3 regions of the Sporanaerobacter sp. PP17-6a genome follow, and region 2 is predicted to be linked to each of the others. Evidence: riboswitches for the same ligand, from Rfam matches in the RefSeq annotation. Region 2 holds a riboswitch; each other region holds the start of a gene.
The links. A riboswitch is a leader RNA that binds a small molecule or an ion and turns the genes downstream of it on or off. The one in region 2 is predicted to bind cobalamin.
Positions count from the first base shown of each region.

Region 1: it holds a riboswitch for cobalamin, as region 2 does, so the genes downstream of both, PP176A_RS14205 (succinate CoA transferase) here and PP176A_RS07620 (sirohydrochlorin cobaltochelatase) in region 2, are expected to answer to the same signal.
Region 3: it holds a riboswitch for cobalamin, as region 2 does, so the genes downstream of both, PP176A_RS04685 (DUF4430 domain-containing protein) here and PP176A_RS07620 (sirohydrochlorin cobaltochelatase) in region 2, are expected to answer to the same signal.

Region 1 is NZ_FMIF01000038.1:56,782-61,002, reverse strand. Features, by position in the region: gene PP176A_RS14210 (YitT family protein) at 1-635, opposite strand, end outside; gene PP176A_RS14205 (succinate CoA transferase) at 616-2,178, opposite strand; cobalamin riboswitch at 2,316-2,498, opposite strand; gene PP176A_RS14200 (class II SORL domain-containing protein) at 2,617-2,991, opposite strand; gene PP176A_RS14195 (THUMP domain-containing class I SAM-dependent RNA methyltransferase) at 3,154-4,221, shown strand, end outside.
Region 2 is NZ_FMIF01000015.1:98,970-103,190, forward strand. Features, by position in the region: gene PP176A_RS07610 (FecCD family ABC transporter permease) at 1-91, opposite strand, end outside; gene PP176A_RS07615 (ABC transporter substrate-binding protein) at 171-1,202, opposite strand; gene PP176A_RS07620 (sirohydrochlorin cobaltochelatase) at 1,236-2,018, opposite strand; cobalamin riboswitch at 2,118-2,298, opposite strand; gene PP176A_RS07625 (cobalt-precorrin-6A reductase) at 2,311-3,075, opposite strand; gene cobJ (precorrin-3B C(17)-methyltransferase) at 3,072-3,812, opposite strand; gene cbiG (cobalt-precorrin 5A hydrolase) at 3,813-4,221, opposite strand, start outside.
Region 3 is NZ_FMIF01000009.1:41,706-45,926, forward strand. Features, by position in the region: cobalamin riboswitch at 126-322, opposite strand; gene PP176A_RS04685 (DUF4430 domain-containing protein) at 921-1,694, opposite strand; cobalamin riboswitch at 1,946-2,142, opposite strand; gene PP176A_RS04690 (hypothetical protein) at 2,386-3,000, opposite strand; gene PP176A_RS04695 (ECF transporter S component) at 3,128-3,808, opposite strand; gene PP176A_RS04700 (ABC transporter ATP-binding protein) at 3,801-4,221, opposite strand, start outside.

The sequences.
Region 1 (4,221 bases), on a different contig from region 2:
TTTATTACCTCGCTGTAGTTGCTTACTATAACAACTTGTTTACGGATATTCATACTTTCAATGGCTGCATCTATTACTAAACCATTTAGCAACACACCTAATAACGAATACAGGCCAATTTGCAGTCCATAGGCGAAGCCAGCTGCCAATGTTATTGAAAGATCGGAAATGAGCACACCCCGACCTAAATCTATACCCCAGAACCTATTTAATATTTTGGCTATAATATCTGTTCCGCCTGTTGAGGCATTTTGATTGAATACTATGCCCATGCCTATTGCAGATATTATAACACCCAAAATAAGCTGTATCAGTATATCATTTGCTAATGGTTTTTTCATGGGAAAAATTTTTTCAAATAATAATACCAAAACCGAGACCCCAAAACTTGCATATATGGTTTTAAAACCGAAATTAGTTCCGATAAAGATAAAGCCAATTGCAAATAGAAAAATATTTATAATTATCATAAGAAGTCCGATTGATAAATTCGGGATAAAATGATTTATAACAATAGCTAAACCATTAGCCCCGCCTACAGATAGATTTTTTGGCATTAAAAAAAAGTATAGACCGATTGCTACCAGTGACATTCCAACGGTAATTTTTATATATTCATTTGCTTTTTTCTTCATAGTCATCACCCTTTCTATTTATTAAATTTGCATAACAAACTATGTTGCCTCTTTTCATCGTGTCGGTTTTTTCTAATGATTCAAAACATTTAAAAGCCCTATTTAGTAATATAGGTATGTTCTTTTTACTCTTCATAGCTTCTTTCAAATAATCCGAAAGTAAATCCTTATAAATAGGATTAGCACAATTGTTTATTATGCTTATAGCTCTTTCCTTTGGACTTAAACCTCTCAAATCCGCTATTCCTTGCTCAGTAATAATTATGTTGACATCATGTTCGGTGTGATCGACATGAGATACAAGAGGTACTACGGTGGAAATAGTTTCATTTTTAGCTGTGGACTTTGTAAAGAATACTGACAGATAGGCATTTCTGGCAAAATCTCCTGAGCCTCCTATCCCATTCATGAGATTTCCACCCATTATATTAGAGGAATTTACATTACCGTATATATCTACTTCTATTGCCGTATTCATTGCTATGACCCCGAGTCTTCGGATTATTTCCGGGTTATTGCTAATCTCTTGTGGCCTCAATATTATCTTCGATTTATATCTTTTAATATCATCATAAAATTTATTTAATCCTTCCGGAGAAGGGGAAATAGCAGTTCCGGACGCTATTTGTACTTTTCCTATATCTATTAAGTCCAACATTGAATCCTGTATTACCTCTGAATAAAATTGAAGGTTATCATACTTTGAACGAGAGAATCCATTTAGTATTGAATTTGATACTGAACCGACCCCGGATTGAAAGGGCAATAATTTTCTTGGAATTCTGCCTGCTTTGATTTCATGGTCTAAAAATTCCAAAAAAATTTCCGCCATTAAATTACTGTCTTTATTTGGTTCTGCTAATTTTTTAACATCATCTCTTATATCCGTGAAAACTATGGCGATTATCTTATTTTTATCTATTTGGATATAATTTGTACCGATTCTATCTTTGCAGTTTAGTATAGGTATAGGCGTTCTTTTTGGGGGATTTGGTAAAGTATATATGTCGTGTATTCCTCTTAGATCTATTGGTTGACTTGTATTTATTTCTATTATTAATTTTTTAGCTTTTTTTACTATAGTTGGTGTTATACCTACAGAGGTAGTTGGTATCATACATCCGTTTTCGGTAATTTCAGATGCTTCTACGATTCCGATATCTATATCTTCCAAATAATTATAATTAATGTATTGAGGCAATAGGCTTAAATGAACATCACAAAATTGAATGTCTCCATTGTTTATAGCTTTTCTACAGCTATCATTTGTTTGATAGGGAATTCTTTTTTTTGTAATATTATTTCTGGCTAATTCACCGTCCAATTCATCTCCGACGGAAGCTCCTGTAATTAATGTAATTTTTATATTTTCGTTATTGTTTTTAATTCTTTTACTAAGTGCTAATGGTGTAGCTTTTGGATATCCTGAAGGAGTAAAGCCACTTGTAGCAATTGTCATACCATTTTTAATAAATAGTGCAGCGTTTTCAGCTGTAGTTATTTTTTTTCTTAGCTCAATATCTTTTATTCTATCTTCTATCACTCTTTTAACCTCCTCATGATTTTGGGCAATAAAAAAGTTCCTGAACTCGGCGGTTTCAGGAACTGTGACAAGCAAAATAACATTATGTATTTACATAATAATTCTATTCTGAAACACTCCCTATCTACCGTAGAGTTTTTAGTGCATTAGCAAAGGCAGGTATCCTGACTTAGGTTCATAGAATTTTAAGCCTTCCCAATTTCTCAGTGGCATATTTTAAAATTCTCACCTTCACAGTGGCGGGACCGTACAAGACTTTTACTTGTTTCCCTTTTAAACAAAGAAATATAAATCTTTGTACCTTTACCTAAATATTAAATTTAACTACAATTAAAATATATAATATAAATAACTTTTAGTCAAGGATACCAGAACAAGGAGATAGATTATTATAAAAAAAGATGAAGCTTCTTTTTAACAGCCTCATCTTTTACCTCACTATTCTACGGAAATTTCTATGCTATTTTCCCATAGACCGTGAATATTACAATAGCTTAACGCATGAATTGTACCGGATTTATCAATTTTTGTAGTCAGAGAAACGGAAGGCTCATTGTATATTTCGCTTTCTCCGTGAGCACTGAATTCAGAATTTCCGATTTCTATTGGGAATTTTGCATCTTTAGGCTGAAAGAATATTTTTATCCAACAAATGTGATGTTCCAAAGTATTCGGGTGAGGTATTTTTTCTCCTACTATTGCTTTTATTTCAAATGCTTCTCCTTTTTTAACTTTTTCAGGGGCATGAATTACAGGCACATGTTTTTCACCCTTCCAATCTCCGCTTTGAATTGTTTCTCCTATATTTTTCATATATTAAAGACCCTCCCTATTGTTTTTTGTTTTCTATATTCGTCATATAGAATTTAACCTATAACATTATATACCCAAGGATTTTAAAAAGTACTCATTTAAAAAGTATTTAATTTAGTTTTGGTGTATAATATTAAGGTAATTAATTATTGGGAGGATAAAATGGGACAAATAGAACTTATTGCGACCTCGACTTTTGGTTTGGAATCATTAGTTAAAAGGGAGCTTTTAAAATTAGGATATACGGATTTAAAAGTTGAAAATGGAAAGGTAACATTTAAAGGTGAAGAAAAAGATATTGCAAAGACAAATATCTGGCTTAGAACTGCCGATAGGGTATTCTTAAAAATGGGGGAATTTAAGGCTTTAACCTTTGATGAATTGTTCGAAAAAACTAAAGCACTTCCTTGGGAAGAATGGATAGATGAAGACGGGGAGTTTACCGTAAACGGAAAATCCGTGGATTCTAAGCTATTCAGCATTTCAGATTGCCAAGCCATAGTTAAAAAAGCAGTTGTAGAAAAATTAAAAACAAAATATAAAACTGAATGGTTTAAAGAAACAGGAGCTAAATTTACAATATTGGTTTCGATTTTAAAAGATGTGGTAACTCTATCCATTGATACTTCAGGGGAAGCCCTTCATATGAGAGGATACAGAAAAATGCATGTCAATGCACCTGTAAAGGAAACAATTGCTGCGGCTATGATTCAACTAAGTTATTGGAGTCCGGAGAGAATACTTATTGATCCATTTTGCGGTTCCGGCACTATTCCCATTGAAGCTGCTATGATAGGGAAAAATATCGCTCCGGGAATACAGAGAAGTTTTGCGGCAGAAGATTGGCAAAAAATAAAAGAAGAATATTGGAAAGAAGAAAAGATTTTTGCAAGGAAATCTATTATACAGGAGAGAGAACTGAAAATTTTTGGGTATGATATTGATAAAGAAGCTGTTAAAATTGCAAGAGAGAATACGTATGAGATGGGAGTGGACGACTGTATTACCTATGAAACAAAGGATGCATTGCAACTAAGCTCCAAGAAAAAATACGGAGTTATCATATCAAATCCTCCCTATGGAGAGAGAATGGGAGAGAAAGAAAAAGTAGAGGATTTATACAGAAAAATGGGTGAAGTTTTCAGTTTTTTGGATACATGGTCTCTTTATTTTCTTACATCTAACGAGGAGTTTGAAAAAATATACGGAAGGAGAGCTGATAGGAGAAGA
Region 2 (4,221 bases):
TTATAAAAAAACTGATTACAGTCAAAGCTATAAAAATCAGTAAAATAACCTTCTTTTTAATTCTTTCTTTTTTTATATTGCTATCAGTCATATTTTATTCCCCTTAGTATTAAGCATTTTAATAGCTGTATAGTCTTTTATATAAAGACTATACAGCCATGCCAATCTTTTTATTTGAATATATCCGGATAAAGTATTTTTGCTAAGCCTTCATAAGCATCGGGATATTTTGCATTTGGTTTATATAAGTACAAGTCCTTAGAAAGAATTATATATCTGTCATTCTTCACAGCAGTAAGAGAGCTCCAAGCCGGATTATCTTCCACATCCTGTTTCAATCTTGCCATTATTTCCTCTTTATCGCTTCCCATAGTTTGTACAAATATGAAATCCGGATCTTCCTGTATTATTTTTTCCATGCTGAAGACCTTTGCATCAGACGAATTTGCCGCAGTATCGGATATATTTATGGTGTTTAAATCCTTGAGCATTTCCCCCACCATTGATTCCGAATTCCTGACTGTAATATTTTTAGCAGTAGCAAATACTATTAGCACTTTATATTTTTTGTCTTTCGGTACTTTTGCTATTATTTCATCTACTTTCTTTTTTACTTCATTGGTGTGTTTTTCATACAGGTCTTCTCTTCCGGTAATCCCCGTGAAAAGCCTTACAGTCATATAATAATCCTTTAAATAAGTATTAGCTAAATCAATAACCTGAATGTTATTTTGTTCCAATGACGGAATCAGTGATGCTTGACCTTTAAAGTCATTAGTCAAAATGACTAAATCAGGTTTTAATGCCAATATCTTTTCAAGGCTCGGAGAACCGGGGCTTCCTACAACTTCAGCGGATTTAGCATTTTCAATAGGTTTTTCCTCGGCTTCTTCTACCTTTCCTATTACTTTTCCGCCACAGCTATCCCAGATGTCAAGATATGAATTGTATAAGCAGACAACCCTTTCAGGGTTCTTTTTTATGGTTACTTCTTTTCCTCTGGCATCTGTAAATACTACATTATCCTTATTAACAGTAACCCCGTATTCTGATACTGGTTTATTCTCTTCTTCTTTCTTCGTTTCTTCTTTAGCATCATCATTATCCGAACCGTTTACATCTTTAGTGTTTTGACATCCGCTAAATATTGATACAGCCATCACAACTACCAAAAATAATAACAACATCTTTGTCTTTTTCATATTTCATTCCTCCTAAAATATTCTTTTCAATAATCAGTTATTTTCTATGACGGTTTTTAAGTGAGATATGAATATATCTTGAATTTTTTTATTCTGACCTAATCCAAGCATATTCACTTCAACCTCAAAACCGTCTTTGATTAACGTATTCTTCCATGAACTGCCTTTATCGCCAGCCATATCGTTGATTACGTGATCCCCCGTTACCAACATAAAGGGCATTAGTATAATTTTTTTTATCTTTCTCCGGAAGAGTTGAGGTATTATATTCCCTAACGTTATACTTCCTTCCATTGTTCCGATAAATATATTGTCTGAATATTCCTTTCTAAAATATTTTTCCAACAGACTATAACTGGTATCCGAGCTATGATCTGTACCATGTCCCATAAAAACCAATGCCTCATCAGGTTTAATTTGCGGAATTTCAATTGAATTTACTGTCCTTTCATAATCTGTATCATCGTATAACAGCGGTACTCCTATTTTTACAATGATATCCTGATTTTCTTTTTTAAACAATTCTGCCTGATTTACGAGCTTATTGTATTCATGACCTGGTATTATATGAAGGGATTGTATATATATTTGGGAAATACCTTCGTTTTTCATCTTCCCCAATGCTTCTGTTACATTATTTACTGATATTCCATCCCTTTTCTTAAGTTTATTAATCACCATCTGGGAAGTAAAAGCCCTTTCCGTATAATATCCGTTAAACTCCTTCTTCACCCTCTTTTCTATGCTTTTTATACATAATTTTTCGGCTTCCTCAAAGGTGGTGCCAAAACTTGCCACAATAATTCCTTTCTCCATTATTCCCTCCTTATCTCAAATAAAAAAACCATGGCCTTTTCTGCTATGGTTATATATAAATAAAACTTACATGTAAACAACCACTTCCCTCCGAAGGCTTATTTATAAAAGTTACAGGCAGGTCTCCTGGCTAATAGTTCATCCTACTCTCAATACCTTCCCAGAAAAGCTTCCAGTGGTAATTGTATGATTTCGTTCCTATTTACAGTAGCGGGGGCTGCAGCGGATTTTTCACCGCTTTCCCTTTTAATTTCAAAAAACCTGTAATTTTAAGCTATTTAATTATACAAGATTATTTCTTTAAATCTTTATCAATAACTTTAATTATATCATATATATTATCATATAAATTTATATAATTTATTTTAGGGCGTTTTATCAACACCACATTTACTCCTGTTTCTATAGCTCCTTTAATCTTTTCTTCGGTTCCTCCCTCATCTCCGCTGTCCTTAGTTACCATATATTTTATATTATAATTATTATACATGGCCTTATTGAATTCCTCTGTAAAAGGTCCTTGGGCCGCTATTATCTGCTTTGGAAGAAGCCTCAGGTCCTCACATTTTTTTATCACAGAATAGGTAGGCAAAACTCTCGCATACAGTCTGTCAATCTCTAAAGATGAAGTAAAAAGCTGAAGGTTATTGCTGCCGACAGTCAAAAGTATATTTCCTTTAGTTCCCTTTAAGTATGATATAGCTTTATCATAATCGGGAAAACAAGATACTCCATCTGTCTTATCATAGGAGTTTCCCTTTCTTTCATATCTTAAATATTTTATTCCCATAGATTTACATGCTGCCATGGCATTGACCGAAACCTTTTCGGCATAGGGATGAGTAGCATCTACTATACATTCTATTTTTCTTTTCCGTATCAACTTTTCCATATCCCCTTGTTCCATTTTTTCGGATATTACTTCCGCATTACAATCGGATTCTATTAGTATTCCTCCATACTTCGTAGCTGTAGAAGCTATAACGTCATATCCTCTTTGAAACAACAATTCTATTATCTTTCTTCCGTCAGATGTCCCTGACAATACCAATATCATATTGCATACCCTCTCGGTGTTATCATTTTGCCTTTTGCCATATAGGTATGTGAATTTCCGACAATAATCGTGGTAAACATATCTATATCATATTTAAGCATATCTTCAAGTGTAGTTATAACACATGATTCTCCCTTTCTTTTAGCGTTCCTGACTATCCCCACTAATGTATCATTTTTTTTATATTTAAGAAGTATTTCTCTTGCTTTTTCTATTTCCTTTTGTCTTCCCTTGCTCTTAGGATTATACAAACATACTACAAAATCCCCTTCTCCTGCACAGTGAAGCCTTTTTTCAATTAAACTCCAATCCGTAAGTAAATCACTCAAACTTATCGTAACATAGTCGTGCATAATAGGCGCTCCCAGAGAAGCCGCCGCTGCATTTGCAGCAGTAATCCCCGGTACTACTTCTACCTCTACGGAGCTTTTGCTTTTAAAAACTATTTCCAAAATTATTCCCGCCATTCCGTAAACACCGGCATCCCCACTGCTTATCAATGATACGGTATTCCCTTCTTCCGCATATTTTAAGGCTTCTTCACATCTTTCTTTCTCTTTTTTCATGCCCGTCGAAGCTACTTCTTTATCTCTTATTATATCTTCTATCAAGTCCACATAAGTTTTATATCCAACTATTACATCCGATTTTTCAATAGCATTTCTGGCTTCAAAGGTCATATGTTCAATATTGCCGGGACCTATTCCGACTACAAATATTTTTCCTGTCTTGTCCACCTATATTTCCTCCCATACAGATAAGGTTATTCCATTATAAGATTTTTTGGTCATAAGAAAATGTCCTCCCGAAGCGGTAAGCATTGCACAGGGTTCACAGACCCCGCCAACCCCTATAGTCTTTTTCACAAACTCGGAACAGCTAAAATTCTTTTCCACAGTTTTTATTTCTTCTCTGGAAACTATTTTAACTTCAGCATCATAATATCGGGCAGCTTCAAATATTCCTGCTTCATTTTTCTTAAGATCCACCGTTGCAAAATGCTTTATACTTCTTACGTCAATGTTTAAAGAATTCAATGCTTCTGCTACAGCCGATATTATAGCTTCCTTAGGAATTCCCCTTTTACAACCTATTCCTATGATTATATTTTTAGGTATAAGCTGTACTTCATTGGAAGAGGAGATG
Region 3 (4,221 bases), on a different contig from region 2:
AATAAACAGCCCTAACTTCCGATAAAAGTCAGAGCTGCTAAACTCATCATGTGTTATAATCTACAATATTATTTATTATATCAAAAAACAACCAAATATAATTTCACATATCCCTTTCATCGGAAGGTAATGCACATGTCTAAGCAGGTATCCTGACTTGTGGATCAAAGCAACGTTTTCCTTCGCCTTCCCATTTATTATCTAAACAGTGACTTCTTGAAGAAACGCTCCCCACTTACAGTGACCGGATCGTTCAGGACTTTCACCTGATTCCCTTTTAATCTTTGTCTTGAGATAAAAAACTTAAACCGTTGATTATTAAATTATTATAAAATTAATCTTTTTATTAGAATGAGTATACCATATAAATCTAACTGCTTCAATATTTAATAATCAAATTTTATATCATTCTTTAAAAAATGACATCTATTATTGCATATATGCAAATATTTTGGCAAAATAAAAAAGTGTCAGATAGTTTTACACTTTTCTTATTTTAATAAGAGGGAGAAATGATTTTCTTTTGGGTCTTTGACATTCGAATAATAAAAAAAATCGCTGAAGTCGTTGAAAATACTTTATTTTTTTGTCAACTTCCAAATATTGTTGTTGCACAATGTGTAATAATATATTATTTGGAGAAAAAAATTTTAAAGGATAAAAACATTACGTACTTTTTAAAAGTTAAAAAAACTGGAACGTCCCATTCTCAAGACTTATCAGAGTTTTTATGCCTTGTAAGTGTCAAAGATGAGGATAATATGTTTTAATTATAAACAACATCATACAAAATTAATATTATTCAAAAATATAATATTTATAAAAAATAAAGAAGATATCGCCCGGATATCTTCTTTATTTTTTACTGAATTCCTCTTAAAAACTTTTAATAAAAATAAATATATTGATATAAAATTATTCTATAACTGTACTCTTACTATCTCCGATTTGACAATCTTTGGACAATGGTCTGGATTCTCTGTTGTCCCATACCATTTTCCTTCAACATAAACTTTTACATTTTCTTCCTCAAAATCTTCTAAATCAGTTTCGTCAAATACAGCTTCTCCATCGTTTATTGTGGCATATATTTTATTTCCTGATTCGCCTTCTAATACAACTCTGCCTTCATCTAACGGAACCGTAATTATCTGCCAATTCCATACATCTTCAAATATCTCTGCATCAACATCTACTGTCATGTTTCCTGATGAATCAAAATTTACATCACTATCGTCAAGGATTGGGAAATAGGTATAAGACGGACATGCATAGTACCATGTAATCTTATCTCCTTCTGCAACTTTAGAATTAGCCGGATCTCCTGCGGAATATCCGTGAAGAACATTATTCACCCTGAACATCCATCCGGAATAATAATCTTCATTGGGAAGATATCTCTTTTCATATTCTCCGTTTATTCCTCTGACATAAATTCCGGAACCCGAACCGGAAGCATCTAAAGGAATGTCATTATCCGAACAAATCCTCTCCAGAACGTCAAAATATGTCTCATTTGTATCTGCAGCAACTTCTTCACTCTCAAATACAATGCCGCCTTTATCCGAGGTGCTCACTATTTTATAGCTTACTGTGGTAGGAGCTCCAAAAGCCATATTGGATAAAAATAAAGTTAACACCAAAACCAGTATACTAATACTCTTAAACTTGTTAATTCCTCTAAATTTTTTCATGATATTTCCTCCTTAAATTTTTTATTTTTTAAAGTAAGATACCTTTTGATATTCTGTATCTCCTCCCTTCTGAAATCTTATGTTTATCCCTTGTCCCCCCTTACCCTAATTTTATAAAATAAATTATAAAAATAAACAGCCCTAACTTCCGATAAAAGTCAGAGCTGTTAAACTCATCATATATTATAATTTACGATATCTATCATATTAAACAGGTTAAGTATAGTTTTACATATCCCTTTCATCGGAAGGTAATGCAATATGTCTAAGCAGGTATCCTGACTTGTGGATCAAAACAACGTTTTCCTTCGTCTTCCCATTTATTTTTTAAACAGTGACTTCTTGAAGGAACGCTCCCCACTTACAGTGACCGGATCGTTCAGGATTTTCACCTGATTCCCTTTTAATCTTTGTCTTGAGATAAAGAACTTAAACAATTTATTATTAAGTTATTAAAAGTTTAATTCTTTTACTATAATCAGTATACCATATAAATCTAATTACTTCAATATTTAACAATCAAATTTTGTAATATTTTTTAAACTTTCTTTAAATGATATTTTATTGTACAAGCATGAATATTTTGGTAAAATAAAAGAAAGGCAATCGGGAAAAAGCAGGATGTGGTGGGAGGTGGTTGATATGACTACAAAAGTAAACATAAAACAATTTTGAATTTTCTCTTTTTTACTTATTCCGTTACCAGCCATATCAATAAAACGGCAAACCATACCACATTTTCTAAATTCATAACTGCAGTATTAAGTTTTAAGTATTTTAAAAATTTTGGTTTTTTATTGATACTACTGTTAAATAACATACTTAAATAAAAAAGAGTCAATATACAATAAACAATACCTGTCATGAAAAATATTGTTTGTCCGTTTAATTTAAAGCAAATCGTAAGAAATATAGCCCATATGCCTTTAAGAAACCCCGCCATTAATTCAACTAATCCGCCTAAAAGACCATTCAACATCCATTCATCTCTGTTCTCCCATAAAATCTTGTCTGTACCTTGAACCTTTGCAGAATATGATAAATGACCTGCTTGTAACAGCATCGTAAATATAAAAAGTAAAAGTGACAATACGCCAAATATTGTTCCAATCAGCAAAAAGTCATATTCCTTCATTTTAATATAAATTGCAAAAGGGATTGGAAGCCAACAAAGAAACATTAATGACATTAACAAGTGTAAAAACCCACTTTCATTGGCTAACAATAATCTTTTAAATGAGCAGGCTATAAACATGAATAAAAGTATTCCGATTACTCCCATAATCACGGTTATAACAATCAACAATAATTCCTCCTTACTCAATACAATTTAGAAAAATAAACCTATTAAGACAATAAACTGAAATATTACATAACGATTATTCATACTAATAATATCACAAAAGAAAAAAGAGAAAAAATTAATCTTTATCTTATAAATCGTATTTTATTTTAACTCTGTCGAAAATCTTTTTCCAGCTCTTACTGAACAGGAGTATAAATACCACATTGGAAATTGCATGGTTCAAATCCACCTTAAAGCTGGTTATACATGACATTAAAAATACCTGAAAGGAAAATGAGTCAGCACCGAAATATAGGACATACCATATATTCATTATCCAGCCAAATAAAAATCCCCATATAAATCCAAATATACTCTGTCCGATTATATTTTTCATAAATTTTGTATTCCTCAATATTCCCGCCGAAACCCCCATCATTCCCCAGCAAAACATCTGCCATATGGTCCAAGGTCCTTGACTCATAAACATATTTGAAGCAAATGCCCCCAATGAGCCGACCATGAATCCTGTTTCCTCTCCAAAGGAAAGAGCAGTCATTATTATAACAAAGGATGTGGCTTGTACACTGGGTATGGCTGCAAAGGGAACCCTGCCAAGAACCGCTGTCGATGCCAGTATGGCAATCAGTACCGTGTTTTCTGCTTTCAATTCTTTCCTTTCAAACTTAAGAAAAAATGGAACTAATGACAAAAAAATTATCAGAATACTGAAAATCATATAATGTTTATCCGTCCACAATACCGAAAATATCAATATAAGTATACTTCCAAGCAAAATTAAAATGATATATTTTTTCGAATTAATCATCAATTATCAAATCCTCCTTGATAACCCCTTGAGGTATTATATCTCTGAATATCCTGTTAATAGCTGTTGTGTAGAAATAATTTCTGCTGAAAAACAGAGAGGGAATATCTTCAACGGCTATTTCTCCGTTAAACAGTAAAGCACATCTGTCGGAATTTTCCGCTGCAAATTCCAAGTCATGAATGGACATAATTACAGTCATCCCTTTGTTTTTCAATTTACCTATAATATGTTTAAGAACATCTTTAGATATAACATCCATCCCCTTAGTGGGCTCATCTAAGAGAATCACATCTGGATTTGTCATGAGTATGGAAGCCAATATCACCTTTTGTTTTTCTCCTCCGCTCAAATCATAGGGATGCCTCTTCAATAAATCTTTTATAGAAAAAAGTTCTATAATCCTTTCGAAT